One region of the Streptomyces sp. NPDC020996 genome, then DNA from elsewhere that is predicted to be linked to it. Evidence: riboswitches for the same ligand, from Rfam matches in the RefSeq annotation. Region 1 holds a riboswitch; the other holds the start of a gene.
What was found. A riboswitch is a leader RNA that binds a small molecule or an ion and turns the genes downstream of it on or off. The one in region 1 is predicted to bind cyclic di-AMP.
Positions count from the first base shown of each region.

Region 2: another riboswitch for cyclic di-AMP. It lies ahead of AB0G63_RS18660 (NlpC/P60 family protein); the one in region 1 lies ahead of AB0G63_RS23035 (C40 family peptidase).

Region 1 is NZ_JBFADM010000035.1:12,052-19,286, forward strand. It holds gene AB0G63_RS23025 (ATP-dependent Clp protease proteolytic subunit) at 1-617, shown strand, start outside; gene AB0G63_RS23030 (hypothetical protein) at 625-933, shown strand; cyclic di-AMP (ydaO/yuaA leader) riboswitch at 1,269-1,480, shown strand; gene AB0G63_RS23035 (C40 family peptidase) at 1,484-1,957, shown strand; gene AB0G63_RS23040 (DUF6328 family protein) at 2,040-2,633, shown strand; gene AB0G63_RS23045 (ATP-binding protein) at 2,702-3,160, opposite strand; gene AB0G63_RS23050 (helix-turn-helix transcriptional regulator) at 3,375-4,235, shown strand; gene AB0G63_RS23055 (DUF397 domain-containing protein) at 4,245-4,472, shown strand; gene AB0G63_RS23060 (8-amino-7-oxononanoate synthase) at 4,555-5,682, opposite strand; gene bioB (biotin synthase BioB) at 5,831-7,057, shown strand; gene AB0G63_RS23070 (adenosylmethionine--8-amino-7-oxononanoate transaminase) at 7,050-7,235, shown strand, end outside.
Region 2 is NZ_JBFADM010000024.1:79,698-86,932, reverse strand. It holds gene AB0G63_RS18680 (ATP-binding protein) at 1-131, opposite strand, end outside; gene AB0G63_RS18675 (helix-turn-helix transcriptional regulator) at 262-1,074, shown strand; gene AB0G63_RS18670 (DUF397 domain-containing protein) at 1,071-1,319, shown strand; gene AB0G63_RS18665 (hypothetical protein) at 1,415-1,768, shown strand; gene AB0G63_RS18660 (NlpC/P60 family protein) at 1,790-2,947, opposite strand; cyclic di-AMP (ydaO/yuaA leader) riboswitch at 2,955-3,125, opposite strand; gene pcrA (DNA helicase PcrA) at 3,375-5,855, shown strand; gene AB0G63_RS18650 (M23 family metallopeptidase) at 5,988-7,235, opposite strand, start outside.

The DNA of each region.
Region 1 (7,235 bases):
GACACGTCCTGCCCGGGTTCACCGAACGGACCGCGTCCGGGCGCCGATCGACGGATCCGTACGCGAAGCTGCTGGAGGAGCGGATCCTCTTCCTCGGCACGCCTCTCGACGACACCGCGGCGAACGACCTGACGGCCCAGTTCATGTACCTCGAGCACAAGGACCCCGACCGGGACATCGCGCTGTACATCAACTCGCCGGGCGGCTCGTTCAGCGCCATGACGGCGCTCTACGACACGATGCGGTACGTCTCCTGCGACGTGGAGACGACCTGCCTGGGGCAGGCCGCCTCCTCGGCCGCGGTGCTGCTGGCCGCCGGGACGCCGGGCAAGCGCTCCGTGCTGCCGGGCGCGCGGGTGGTGATCCGCCAGCCCGCGCTCGCCGAGCCGGTGCGGGGCCGGGCGAGTGATCTGGCGGTGCAGACGGAGGAACTGACGCGCAATCGCCGCCTCGTGGAGGAGATGCCGGCCCGGGCCACCGGACACAGCCGGGAGAAGATCGGCGCCGATATCGAGCGGGACCGGGTCTTCGACGCCCGGCAGGCCGTGGACTACGGCCTGGTGGACCGGATCGTCCCCGGCCGCCGGGCCCCCCTCGTCCCGCCCGTCGGGAGGTGAGCGACCGGTGATCCCGCCCGAACTCCCGCCGCTGCCCGCGCTGACCCGCGCCGAGGGCGAGCTGATCGACCGTTACCTCGACGTGGTGGACCTGCTCGGCCGCATCAATCCGGCCCACCACGGCGACACCTACCGCGGGCTGCGGGCCGCGCAGGCGCTGGTGGCCAGGGCGGCCGAACTGCGCGACGCGCTCGCCCTGATGCACCAGCGGGGCGAGACCGAACTGCACGCTCCCACCCTGGCGCGGGCGCTGCGGGTACTGGACGGCGAGCGGCGCACCGCCCGGGTCACCGTGCCTCCCCAGCCCGGCACTTGAGGCACGCGCCGGGCCCGGGCCGCGGTCGCCCGGCGCCGGTGTCCGGGCCGGGGCCGAAACGGACCAAACGGCGTACCGCCTTCCGGACTAGACACACCTCCTCTTTTTTGACCGGTCGAGTTGCGCAACGGGCCCGGCCCCAAGGCGGGATGAGGCATTTCTTCGCTGGTCCGGGCCGTTTCGGAGGTGATGACGCGCCTCCGAACACAGCTGTGGGCACCCGAACGGGTGAGTGGTGAGTAACAACACAAATCCCCGTTTCCGTTGGGCTTTTCGGACATCCGTGAGCCAAGATCCGTGTCTGACGACAAGCCCCCGCCGCCGCGGCGGGGCGATCCGGGCGGACGCCGAGTCCTGCCGCCGCCCGGATGACCGGTCGACAGGAGTGGATCGGCAGGAGTGGAGGACCCAAGCACGACGGGTCGCCGGAACGGTCACGCCATGACCGGGCCGAGCAGCCCTTGGGGTGAAGCCGCGCGAGCGGCCGGGCAACTTCGCCAGCCCGAATCCGACAGGTCATCCTTCACAGGCGGCTGACGAAGGGTTGCGCATGACTGCGCTCAATCGTGTCCCGTCGCTGATGGTCCGGGCCGGCACGGCCTCGGCCCTCACCATCGCCGCGGTGGGCGGCTCGGTCGTGGTTCCGGGCTTCGCCTCCGACGCGGCCGCCGCGACGCCCGCGACGAAGGCACTGCAGATCGCGGCTTCCAAGAAGGGTTCGCCCTACCGGTGGGGCGCCACCGGTCCGCACCGGTTCGACTGCTCCGGGCTCACGCTGTACTCGTACAAGAAGGCGGGCAAGAGCCTGCCGCGTACCGCGGCCCAGCAGTACAACAAGACCCGCCACATCTCCGCCAAGAGCCGCAAGGCCGGAGACCTCGTGTTCTTCCATTCGGGTTCGTACGTCTACCACGTCGGCATCTACGCCGGAAAGGGGAAGATCTGGCACGCCCCGAAGACCGGGGACGTGGTGAAACTGCAGAAGATCTGGACGAAGAGCGTCTGGTACGGCCGGGTCAGCTGATCCTTGCGTGGGGTGGCGGCGCCCCTGACACGCCGCCACCCGACGAGGCGTGACACGGTCCTGGCCGGTTATCCGTTCAACCATGGCCGACCATGTCCCCTGCACCGCACGCAACGAGACCCCGCTGGAGCGCGCCGACCGCAACTTCGGCGAACTGCTCCAGGAACTGCGCGTCACCCAGACCGGCGTGCAGATCCTCTTCGCCTTCCTGCTGACCCTGGCCTTCACCCCGCGCTTCCCGTCCCTCGACCCGGTCCAGCGGGCCACCTACGTCACCACACTGCTGCTCGCGGTCCTCGCCGCCGCCCTGTTCACCGCGCCGGCCGCGCTGCACCGCTCGCTGTTCCAGCGGGGCGCCAAGCCGCGCGTCGTCCAGGTGTCCTCACGGCTCGCCACCATCGGCATGGGTGTGCTGGTGCTGGCGTTCACCGGCTCGGTGCTGCTCGTGGTGGACGTGACGACGGGCCGGGCGGGCGGGGTGGCCGCGGGCGCGGCGACCCTGTGCGTGTGCCTCGGCCTGTGGTGGCTGCTGCCTCGCCTGGTGCGGCGGGCGGGCCTGTCCGCCGAGCAGCAGGCCGCGCAGCAGGCCGCGCAGCAGGCCGCGCCCGTCGTCAGGCAGCCGGGAGCGCCGCGGGACGCGGCCGTGCACCGGGAGCCGTCGGCACGGCGCCGCTGACCCTCGCCCGACGTGGCCGTGCACCGGGAACCGCCGCACGGCGCCGCTGAACCCTCGCCCGAGCCCCGCTACGGCTCCTGCTGCCCGGCTGCCGGCACCGGTCGGGCCGGCACCTTCCACGGCAGTTCGACGGAGACGGTCTTGCCGCCCTCCCGGGTGGGGCGCACGCACAGTCTGCCGCCGCACTCGGCGGTCAGCCAGCGGATGATCACCAGGCCGCGGCCGTTGTCCTGCTGGACGGCGGCGGGCAGCCGCTTCGGGAACCGGGGGTGGCTGTCGGTGACGCCGATGCGCAACTGTTCGTCGCGGTCGAGTTCGAGTCCGACGGTGAAGGTGGGCGACTGCCCGAGGGTGTGCTGGACGGCGTTGGTGGCGAGTTCGGAGACGATGAGCCGGACGGTGTCGGCCACCTCCGTGTGCGGCGCCAGGCCCCACTCCGCGAGGGTGTCGATCGCGTAGGTGCGGGCCGCGCAGACCGAGGCGGGATCGCTCGGCAGAGTGACGGATGCTTCCAGATGGTCTGCCATGGCGACGTCGTCCCTTTCCCACGGGACCGCTGGTCCGACACGGAGCGGATGGTTCGAGTACGGTCCCGGACTGGTGCTTCGCCGTCAGACTGCCATCACCGCACGGGTCACGGCTGGCGATCCACCGAGATATGCATATATCTGTCGCTCAAAGCGGTGAACTCTGCCACGAGAGACCGTGTCGGGGCGCCTCATAAGGAGTAAGGAGGGACCCATGCAGCACGGTCCCGCGGTGCGCCGCAGGAAGCTGGGCGCCGAACTGCGAGCGCTGCGCGCCGAGGCGAGGCTCACCAGCGGTGAGGCGGCGCGGCTGGTGGGCTGGCACCAGTCGAAGGTCAGTCGTATCGAGACGGGCACCAGCGGGGTGAAACCGGCCGATGTGCGGTTGCTCCTGGACGCCTACGGGGTGTCCGATCCGCGGCTGCGCGATCTGATGCTGGTGCTGGCGGGCTCGGACGAGAACACCGGCCGGCACCACTGGTGGCACGCGTATCGCGGCATCCTGCCGCCGGACTACAGCGACTTCATCAGCCTGGAGTCCCAGGCCGACGCGATGCGCACCCTGGAGACGTCGGTGGTGCCGGGGCTGCTGCAGACGCCCGAGTACGCGCGGGCGGTGACCCGGGCCGCGGTCCGCGGGCTGGACGACGCGGGGCTCGACGCGCTGGTCGAGGTGCGCCTGGCCCGGCAGGAGGTGCTGCGGGCCGACCCGCCCCTGGAGTTCAGCGCGGTGCTGGACGAGGCGGTGCTGCGCCGGGAGATCGGCGGGCCCGAGGTCATGGCGCGCCAGCTCGAACTCCTGGTCGAGGCGGCGCGCCTGCCGCAAGTACGGCTGCAGATCCTGCCGTTCGGCGCCGGAGCACACGTCGGCGTCACCGGGTCTTTCGTTATTTTCTCATTTTCGAGCACTTCTGATCTGGACGTGGTCGTTCTGGACCACCTGACGAGTAGCCTCCACTTGGAACGGAAAGAAGACCTCCAGGCCTACACCGAGGCCTTCAACTCCCTTCAGATTCAAGCCCTTTCGCCCGAGGACTCATTGGATTACCTCGCCGGCAGAGTCGTCGGCGGGTGAGGAGGCACCATGTCAGCACTGCCTCGGAACGTCCCCTCCAGCATCGTTCCGCACGGCGTGCGGTGGCTGCGCAGCAGCTACAGCACCGGTGCGAACAACTGCGTGGAGACGGCGGCGCCGCGGTCCGGCCCGTGGGCCGGTCTGCTCGCCGTCCGAGATTCCAAGGACCCGGCCGGGCCCGCACTGCTCTTCTCGCCGGAGAGCTGGGCTGGGTTCACGGCCGCGTTGAAGCGCTGATCAGATCCGCGTCATGCGGAGCCACATCCGCGTCGTGCGGAGAAGATCCGCGTCGTGCGGAGCCCGGCCGTGTCACGCCGACTCATGGTCGAGTCCCGCCGATCACTCGCACCGCATGTTCGATCTGCGCCTCGGAGAGGTCCGCGCGGGCGGTCAGCCTGAGCCGCGAGACGCCGTCGGGCACGGAAGGAGGACGGAAACAGCCCACGGCCAGCCCTGCCGCCCGGCAGTCGGCCGCCCACCGCACGGCCCCCTCCGGGGACGGCGCGCGCACGGAGACGACCGCGGCGTCCGGTCGTACCGCCTGCAGACCGTCGTCCGTCAGGCGTGCGTGCAGCTCGGCCGCCACCGCGCGGGCCCGTGCCGCCCGCTGCGGCTCGCGGCCGAGCAGCCGCAGGGCGGCCAGGGCGGCGCCCGCGGACGCGGGGGCCAGTCCCGTGTCGAAGATGAAGGTCCGGGCCGCGTTCACCAGGTGGTCGATCACCCGGGCGGGACCCAGGACGGCGCCGCCCTGGCTGCCGAGCGACTTGGACAGCGTGACGGTGACGACGACGTCGTCGGCGCCCGCGAGCCCCGCCGCGTGCGGCGCCCCGCGGCCGCCGTCGCCGAGGACGCCCAGCCCGTGGGCGTCGTCGACGACCAGCCCGGCGCCGTGCTCCCGGCAGGCCGCCGCGAGCCCGGCCAGCGGGGCCGCGTCCCCGTCGACCGAGAAGACCGTGTCGGACACGACGACGGCCGTGCCCCGGTGCGTGCCCAGCGCCTTGCGCACCGCCTCCGGATCGGCGTGCCCGACGACCTGGGTGGCGCCCCGGGCCAGCCGGCAGCCGTCGATCAGGGACGCGTGGTTGCCCGCGTCGGAGACGATCAGCGAGCCGTGCGGCGCGAGCGCGGTGACGGCGGCGAGGTTGGCCGCGTAGCCGGAGGAGAAGACGAGCGCCGCCTCGAAGCCGCAGAAGGCGGCCAGCTCGCGCTCCAGCTCGGCGTGCAGTTCGGTGGTGCCGGTCACCAGCCGGGACCCGGTCGAGCCGCCGCCCCAGACGCGCGCGGCCCGCGCCGCGCCCTCGGCGACCTCGGGATGGCGGGCCAGGCCCAGGTAGTCGTTGCTCGCCAGGTCGAGCAGCGGCGAATCGGCCGGACGGGGGCGCAGGGTCCGCACGAGTCCGGCACGGCGGCGCAGCTCCGCCTGCTCGTCGATCCAGCCGAACGCCATGGCTCCTCCGGGGGCATTTGTAGGCAGTGGACAGACCCTAGCCGCACGTCCCCCGGCCCATGATGTGGCGATACCCACACATCGAAGTGTCTCCGTTGTTCAAACTCTCCTTGGCCCGGGGCGGCCTCGTAGGACAGGATCGGCTCTCATGGACCTGCTGAACACGCTGGTGGACAAGGGGCTTCGGCGCGAGCTGCCGACCCGCGAGGAAGCTCTGGCCGTCCTCGCCGCTTCCGACGACGACCTGCTCGATGTGGTGGCCGCGGCCGGCAAGGTGCGCCGGCACTGGTTCGGCCGACGGGTCAAACTCAACTACCTGGTCAACCTCAAGTCCGGACTGTGTCCGGAGGACTGCTCCTACTGCTCCCAGCGGCTCGGCTCCAAGGCCGACATCCTGAAGTACACCTGGCTCAAGCCCGACGAGGCCTCCCGGGCCGCCGCGGCCGGTCTGGCGGGCGGCGCCAAGCGGGTCTGCCTGGTGGCGAGCGGACGCGGGCCGACCGACCGCGACGTGGACCGCGTCTCGGACACCATCAAGGCGATCAAGGAGCAGAACGAGGACGTCGAGGTGTGCGCGTGCCTCGGCCTGCTCTCCGACGGCCAGGCGGAGCGGCTGCGGGAGGCCGGCGCCGACGCCTACAACCACAACCTCAACACGTCCGAGGGGACGTACGGGGAGATCACGACCACGCACACCTACGCCGACCGCGTGGACACCGTGCACAAGGCGCACGCGGCGGGCCTGTCGGCCTGCTCGGGCCTGATCGCGGGCATGGGCGAGTCCGACGAGGACCTGGTCGACGTGGTCTTCTCGCTGCGCGAGCTGGACCCGGACTCGGTGCCGGTCAACTTCCTCATCCCGTTCGAGGGCACCCCGCTGGCCAAGGAGTGGAACCTCACCCCGCAGCGCTGCCTGCTCATCCTGGCGATGGTCCGGTTCGTGTGCCCGGACGTCGAGGTCCGCATCGCGGGCGGCCGCGAGGTGCACCTGCGCACGATGCAGCCCCTCGCCCTGCACCTGGCCAACTCGATCTTCCTCGGGGACTACCTGACCAGCGAGGGCCAGGCGGGCAAGGCCGACCTGGAGATGATCGCCGACGCCGGGTTCGAGGTCGAGGGCAGCGAGCAGGTGACCCTGCCGGAGCACCGGACGGCGGCCGGCGGAGGGTGCGGGTCGCACAAGGGCGCGGGCTGCGGGTCGCACGACGGGGCCGAGGGCGCCGGGTGCGGGTCGCACGAGGGCGGAGGTGTCTGCGGTACGGCCGCGGCGGCCGCGGCGGCCGCAACGGCGGCGCCCAGGGCCGCCGAGCCGCGTACCGACCTGGTCGCGGTACGCCGTCGCGGCGCCGGAACGGACCTCGCGCCCAATGCCTGACCTGCCCGTCGCCGAACTGCTGGAGCTCGACCGGCGCCACGTGTGGCATCCGTACGGTCCGATGCCCGGCCGCGCCGAACCGCTCGTGGTCGGGTCGGCGAACGGGGTGCGGCTGCGCATGGCCGACGGCTCGGGCGAACTGGTCGACGGCATGTCGTCCTGGTGGTCGGCGATCCAC
Region 2 (7,235 bases), on a different contig from region 1:
AGCCCCCAGGAGGCCGCCTGCTCGCGGAACAGCGCACGTGCCCTGCCCACGCTGCGCGCGTGACGCGGCAGGCGCCACTCGATGTCCTTCGGGGCGGTCGTCGTGGGGAGTGGGGGCCACGGGGTCTGCATGCGCTGTTCACCCCTTGCGTGGAAGTTCCGAGGTTTGGCCAGATCACGGTCCCGTTCCGTGCGTAGCCTCGCGAGTAACGGCGCGGGTACGGTGCGTGGTCGTACCCGTCGTGGACCGGTGGAGGTGTGCGTGACGACCCAGGTGAACTCCCAGCCGCCGATCGCATGGCGTTACTGCGGCAGCCAGATCAAGTTGTGGCGCGCGGAAGCCGGCGTCGGCCGCGAGGCGCTGGCCAAGGAGGCCGGTTACGACTACGAGTACGTCAAGTCGATGGAGAACGGCCGCCGTCGGCCCACGCTGCGGTTCTTGCAGATCGCCGACCAGGTGTGTGGCGCGGGTGGGAAGCTGGTTGCGGCTCAGGAGTACCTGAAGCCGGAGCCGTTCCCGACGTTCTCGCAGGACTTCATCCGGTACGAGTCCGAGGCGATCTCCTTGAGTTGGTACGAACCGCTGCTCGTTCCGGGCCTGCTGCAGACGGAAGAGACCGCCCGCTCGCTGCTCAAGGCGCACTGGCCCCCGCTGGATGATGAAACGGTCGAGGAACGCGTGATGGCTCGGCTGAAGCGGCAGGACGTCCTCGCCCAGCAGACGAGATCGTTCAGCTTCGTGATCGGTGAATCGGCGCTGCGTAACGAGGTCGGAGGAACCGAAACTCACTTGTGTCAACTGCGCCATCTGTTGGCAGCATCCCGGCAGCGGAACATCACCGTGCAAGTGCTGCCTATTGCTGGTGCGCATCCGGGCCTCAACGGACCCCTGGTCTTGCTGGAAACGTCAGAGCACGAGCATCTTGGGTACGAAGAGGGACAGACAGCAGGCGTGCTCTACTCGGACCCGGACCGTGTCAGTATCGCTGCGCAGCGTCATGCGATGATCTTGCGTCAGGCGCTGAGTCTTTCGGAGTCCGTGAGATTCATCAGCGAGGTAGCGGAGGGGCGATGACGCAGAACCTGCGATGGTTCAAGTCCAGCTATAGCGGCACCGAGGGGGGAGCCTGCCTCGAAGTCGCTCCCGACTGGCGCAAGTCCAGCCACAGTGACAGTCAGGGCGGCGCCTGCGTCCAGATAGCCCCCTGCCCCCACACCGTCCACGTCCGGGACTCGAAGCTCGGCTCCCGGAGTCCCCGTTTGGCCGTCGCCGGGGCCGCCTGGGCCGCGTTCGTCGGGTACGCCCAGACCGGCGCCTGAGCTTCGAGCACCTCGCCGTGTTCGTGCGGTGACGGAGTGTGCGGAGGAGGGCCGGTGTCCGGTGGCGTCTGGGTCGCTGTCTAAGCTCCGGCCTCATGGACGTACTCATCCATTTCTTCGTCGGCCTGCACATCATCGGCATCGCCGCGCTGCTCGGCGGCTTCCTCACCCAGATGAAGGCGATGGGCCAGGGCACCGCACGCTTCGTGCCCTCGATGCTGCACGGTGCGCTGACCATGCTGATCACCGGCGTGGCCCTGGTCGGCATTCATCAGGCCCAGGGCCACGAGGTCAACAACATAAAGATCGGCGTGAAGCTCGCCGTCCTGGTCGTCATCCTCGCTCTGGTCTACGTCAAGCGGGACGACGAGAAGGTGGACAAGGGCCTGTTCGGCCTGGTGGGCGGGCTCACCATGACCAACATCTTCATCGCGGTGCTCTGGACCTGACCCGTCCTGTCCTGTCCTGTCTCAGGCCGGCCGGACCACGCTGTGGATGATCGACGCGCCGCCGTAGTAGACCGACTCCTCGCGGACGTACGCGCCCGGCTTCGGGGCGTGGATCATCATGCCGTTGCCGATGTAGAGGCCGACGTGGCTGATGTCGTCGTAGAAGAAGATCAGGTCGCCGGGCTGTGCGTCGGCGAGTGAGACGGTGGTGCCCGCGTTCACCTGGTCGTAGGTGGTGCGGGGGAGGGCCACGCCGGCGGCCTTCCAGGCGGCCTGGGTGAGGCCGGAGCAGTCGTAGGAGCCGGGGCCGGTGGCGCCCCAGACGTACGGCTTGCCGATCTGCGCGCGGGCGAAGGCGATCGCCTTCTCGGCCTTGGTGGCGTAGGACGAGTCGGTGGTCGAGCTTCCCGAGGTCGAAGTCGAGGTCGAGCCCGACGACGTGCTGCCGCTCTGCTCCTGCGCCTTCTGCTGCGCCGCCTGCTGTGCGGCCAGCTCGGCCGCCTGGCGCGCGGCCTCCTCCTGCTTCTTCTTCTCGATCGCCGCGAGCCGCGCCTTCTCCTCGGCGGTCAGCTTCGACAGGAGCTGACGCGCGTCGGAGAGCTTCTTCTGGACGGTGGACTTGGCCGCCTGGAGATCGCCCTGCGACTCGGTGAGCGTCTCGAGGCTCTTGGTCGCCTCCTGGCGCTTCTTCATCGTCGCGGACTGCTCGGTGACGTAGTCGTCGACGGCCTGCTTCTGCCGGCCGGTGAGCCGGCTCATCAGCTGGGTCTGGTCGAAGTAGTCCTGCGGCGAGTCCGCGAGCAGGAAGGTCGCGGTGTCGGGTGCGGCGGCGCCGGTGCGGTACTGGGCCGCGGCGAAGGAACCGAGTTCCTCCCGCGCCTCGTTCAGCTTCTGGGTGCGCTTGGCGACGTCGTCGAGGAGGGTGTCGACGCGCTTGCGCTGCTTCGACGTCTTCTCCTTCGCCGCGTTGTACTTCTCGGTCGCCGACTCGGCCTGGCGGTACAGGTCGTCGACCTTCTTCTCGACCTCCTCAAGGCTCGGCTTCCCGTCGGCGGCGGGGGCGGCGTTGGCCGACTGGGACAGCAGGGCCACGGAAGTGAGGGCGGCGGTGGCGAGGGCGGGGGTGCGGATGCCGGCCACGCGTGTACCCGCGGGGCGTGACTTGCGGTGCGACGCCAAGGGTGGCGACTCCTTCCATCTTCCGCCTACCGAGTTAGCTGTCGGGTTCGGGCGGGATGGTTCGGAAGGGTTGCCCTACGGCCTTCTCCCCGGGGGGAGGGGGCCGATTCACCCCAAGGTCGGTTGGGTCCCCGGCTCCGGAAGCGCGGCGGCGCGCCGGACTCGGCGGAGGCCGCACGGCCCGGCGACGTTCGCCGGTGGGGGTCGTTCGGCCTGCCCGGCACCGTAGCCAACTCGCGTGGCTCCTGTGAAGGTTGATGTTCGATATGCCCGATACATTTTCGTGACCTTCCGCAGGACCCGCGGTGACGGTCACCGAAAGTGACGGATCGGTACGGAGCGTGCCCCGGGGGCGGTGTCGTCGGATCCGGCGATGTTCTCAGGGCGGCGGCGGGCTGTCGGTGGGGCGCCCTAGACTCGGAGAGCGATGAGCAGCCTCTTTGACGACAGCTTCCTGGCGGACCTCCAGGCCCCCCGCGGGCACGAGGAGGAACCTCCGCCGCCGCCCGAGGACGATCATGTGCCGGAACCCGTTCCGGACGATCTGTTCGGCGGGAAGTTCGACGTGCCGCCGGACCGGGACGCGTACTACCGCGACGGTGCCCCGCGGCCCCCGGTCGACGCGGCCGCGCTTCTGGAGGGGCTGAACGACAACCAGCGCGCCGCCGTCGTGCACCACGGCACCCCCCTGCTCATCGTGGCCGGCGCCGGCTCCGGCAAGACCCGGGTGCTCACCCACCGCATCGCCTACCTGCTCGCCGAGCGGGACGTCCACCCGGGCCAGATCCTCGCGATCACCTTCACCAACAAGGCCGCGGGCGAGATGAAGGAGCGCGTCGAGCAGCTCGTCGGCCCCCGCGCGAACGCGATGTGGGTGATGACGTTCCACAGCGCGTGCGTGCGCATCCTGCGCCGGGAGAGCAAGAAGCTCGGGTTCACTTCGTCGTTCTCGATCTACGACGCCGCCGACTCCAAGCGCCTGATGGCCCTCGTCTGCCGTGACCTGGACCTCGACCCCAAGCGCTACCCGCCCAAGTCCTTCAGCGCCAAGATCAGCAACCTGAAGAACGAGCTGATCGACGAGGAGGACTTCGCCGCCCAGGCCACCGACGGCTTCGAGAAGACCCTCGCCCAGGCCTACGCCCTGTACCAGTCGCGGCTGCGCGAGGCGAACGCCCTCGACTTCGACGACCTGATCATGACGACGGTCAACCTGCTGCGCGCGTTCCCGGACGTCGCCGAGCACTACCGCCGCCGCTTCCGGCACGTCCTGGTCGACGAGTACCAGGACACCAACCACGCCCAGTACGCGCTCGTGCGCGAGCTCGTCGGAACCGGCGCTCATGACGAGGACGTCCCGCCGAACGAGTACGACCTCCCGCCCGCCGAGCTGTGCGTCGTCGGCGACGCCGACCAGTCGATCTACGCCTTCCGCGGCGCGACCATTCGCAACATCCTCCAGTTCGAGGAGGACTACCCGGACGCGACGACGATCCTGCTGGAGCAGAACTACCGCTCCACCCAGACGATCCTCAGCGCGGCCAACGCCGTCATCGAGCGCAACGAGTCCCGCCGCCCGAAGAACCTGTGGACCAACGCGGGCACGGGCGCGCGCATCACCGGCTACGTAGCGGACACCGAGCACGACGAGGCGCAGTTCGTCGCCGACGAGATAGACCGCCTCACGGACGCGGGCGAGGCCAAGGCCGGTGACGTCGCCGTCTTCTACCGCACCAACGCGCAGTCCCGTGTCTTCGAAGAGGTCTTCATCCGCGTCGGCCTGCCCTACAAGGTCGTCGGCGGCGTCCGCTTCTACGAGCGCAAGGAGGTCCGGGACGTCCTGGCCTACCTGCGGGTGCTGGCCAACCCGGAGGACACGGTCCCGCTGCGCCGCATCCTCAACGTGCCCAAACGGGGCATCGGCGACCGCGCCGAGGCCATGATCGACGCCCTCTCCCAGCGCGAGAAGATCAGCTTCCCGCAGGCGCTGCGGCGCGTCGACGAGGCGTACGGCATGGCGGCGCGCTCCACCAACGCCGTCAAACGGTTCAACACGCTGATGGAGGACCTCCGCACGATCGTCGAGTCCGGCGCGGGCCCGGCGACCGTCCTGGAGGCCGTGCTCGAACGCACCGGCTACCTCGCCGAGTTGCAGGCCTCCACCGACCCGCAGGACGAGACCCGCATCGAGAACCTCCAGGAACTCGCGGCAGTGGCGCTGGAGTTCGAGCAGGAGCGCGGCGAGGGCGAGGCCGGCACCCTGGCCGACTTCCTCGAACAGGTCGCCCTGGTCGCCGACTCCGACCAGATCCCCGACGAGGAGGACGGCGACGGCGTCATCACCCTGATGACCCTGCACACCGCCAAGGGCCTGGAGTTCCCGGTGGTCTTCCTCACCGGCATGGAGGACGGCGTCTTCCCGCACATGCGCGCCCTCGGCCAGACCAAGGAACTGGAGGAAGAGCGGCGCCTGGCGTACGTCGGCATCACGCGCGCGCGTGAACGGCTCTATCTGACGCGCTCGTCGATGCGCAGCGCCTGGGGGCAGCCGTCGTACAACCCGCCCTCCCGCTTCCTGGAGGAGATCCCGCCGCACCACGTCGACTGGAAGCGCACGGGCGCCATGTCTCCGGTGTCCTCCGGTCCGGCGTCCGGGGTGGCGGCCTCCCTGTCGTCCTCCCGCTCGCGTTCCTCGGCGTCGGGCGCGTCCGGTTTCGCCACCCGCCGGACGTCGGAGAAGCCGGTGGTCTCGCTGGCCGTCGGGGACCGGGTGACGCACGACCAGTTCGGACTCGGCACGGTCGTGGGCGTCAAGGGCACGGGCGCGAACGCCGAGGCGACGATCGACTTCGGCGACACCAAGCCGAAGCGGCTGCTGCTGCGGTACGCACCGGTGGAGAAGCTCTAGCCGGTGGCCGGTGGCCGGTGGCCGGTGGCCGGTGGCCGACGGTTGACGGCCGACGGTTGACGGCCGGGGCCGGAAGCCGGAAAGCCCCCGTCGGGAAGGCGGGGGCTCACGGGGGCGGGTGGTTGCGGGGTATCAGTTCGGGTCGAGCCCGTGGCTGCGCAGCCAGGCGAGCGGGTCTATGGCCGACCCTCCGCCCGGCCGCACCTCGAAGTGCAGGTGCGGGCCGGTCGAGTTGCCCGAGTTCCCGGAGTACGCGATCGGGTCGCCCGCCTTGACCGTCGTACCGGAGGCGACGCGGTAGCTGGAGAGGTGGCAGTACCACGTCTCCGTGCCGTCCTTCGCCGTTACGATCAACATGTTGCCGTAGGCGCTGTTCCACTGTGTGCGGACGGTGCCGTCGGTGGCGGCCATCACCGTCGTGCCGTACGAGACCGGGAAGTCGATGCCGGTGTGCACGGACATCCAGTTGATGCCGGCCTGGCCGAAGTAGGCGCTGAGGCCGTGCTGCGCGACCGGCAGGGCGTACTTGGGACGCAGCCGCTCCTTGAGGGCGGCCTCGGCGGCCGCCTTCTTCTTCTCGGCCTCCTGCTGCGCCTTGAGGTCGATACGTTCCTGCGTGCGGCTGGCCCGGTCGGCGAAGTCGTCGGCGCCGGCGGAGAGGATCTTGAGCTGGGTGTCCAGCTTGTTGTTGGCGGTGGACGGTTTCACCGCGTGCGCGTCCGAAGCCGTCGTGGAGGTGTCCTTGTCGCCGCCCAGGGCGCCGACGGAGGCGGCGGCGATGCCGGCCACGCCCATCACGCACGCCGAGGGCACGGCGATCGTCAGCAGAGCGGAGCGCTTGGCGGGCGGGCGGCGGCGGGAACGCGCCCCGTTGCGCGCGGCGGCGCGTGAGCCGGGAGCCGGAACGACCTCTTCCTGGTCGTCGAGGAGCTGGTCGTCGGGGAACCGGTCGTCGAGGAGCTGGTCGTCGAGGAGCGGGCCGACGGAGGGCAGCTCGCCGGTGGCGGCCATCTCCGGTTCGCCGTCGTCCGGGGTGGGGTCGTCGTACGCGTCCGGCACGGCCGGTTCGAAGACGGCGGTCGCCTGCTGGTCGAAGGGCTCGGGCTCGTAGCCGTCGGCTGCGGGCGTGTCGTCGGCCGGTGAGCCGTCGGAGTTCCACTGCGTGGCGTCGTACGCGCCGGTCTCGAAGGTCTGCGTGCCCCATTCCCAGTGCTGGGTCTGGTCGGACGGGCCGCCCGAAGCGTCGGGCTGCAGCCAGGCGTTCGCGTCCCACTGCCCCGAGACGTCGGCCGCGGTGGCCTGCGGCGGGACGGTGGAGAGCCGCTGCTGGTCGGCGCCCCAGGCGGTCGCGTCGTACACGCCGGTGTCGTAGGCGGCGTG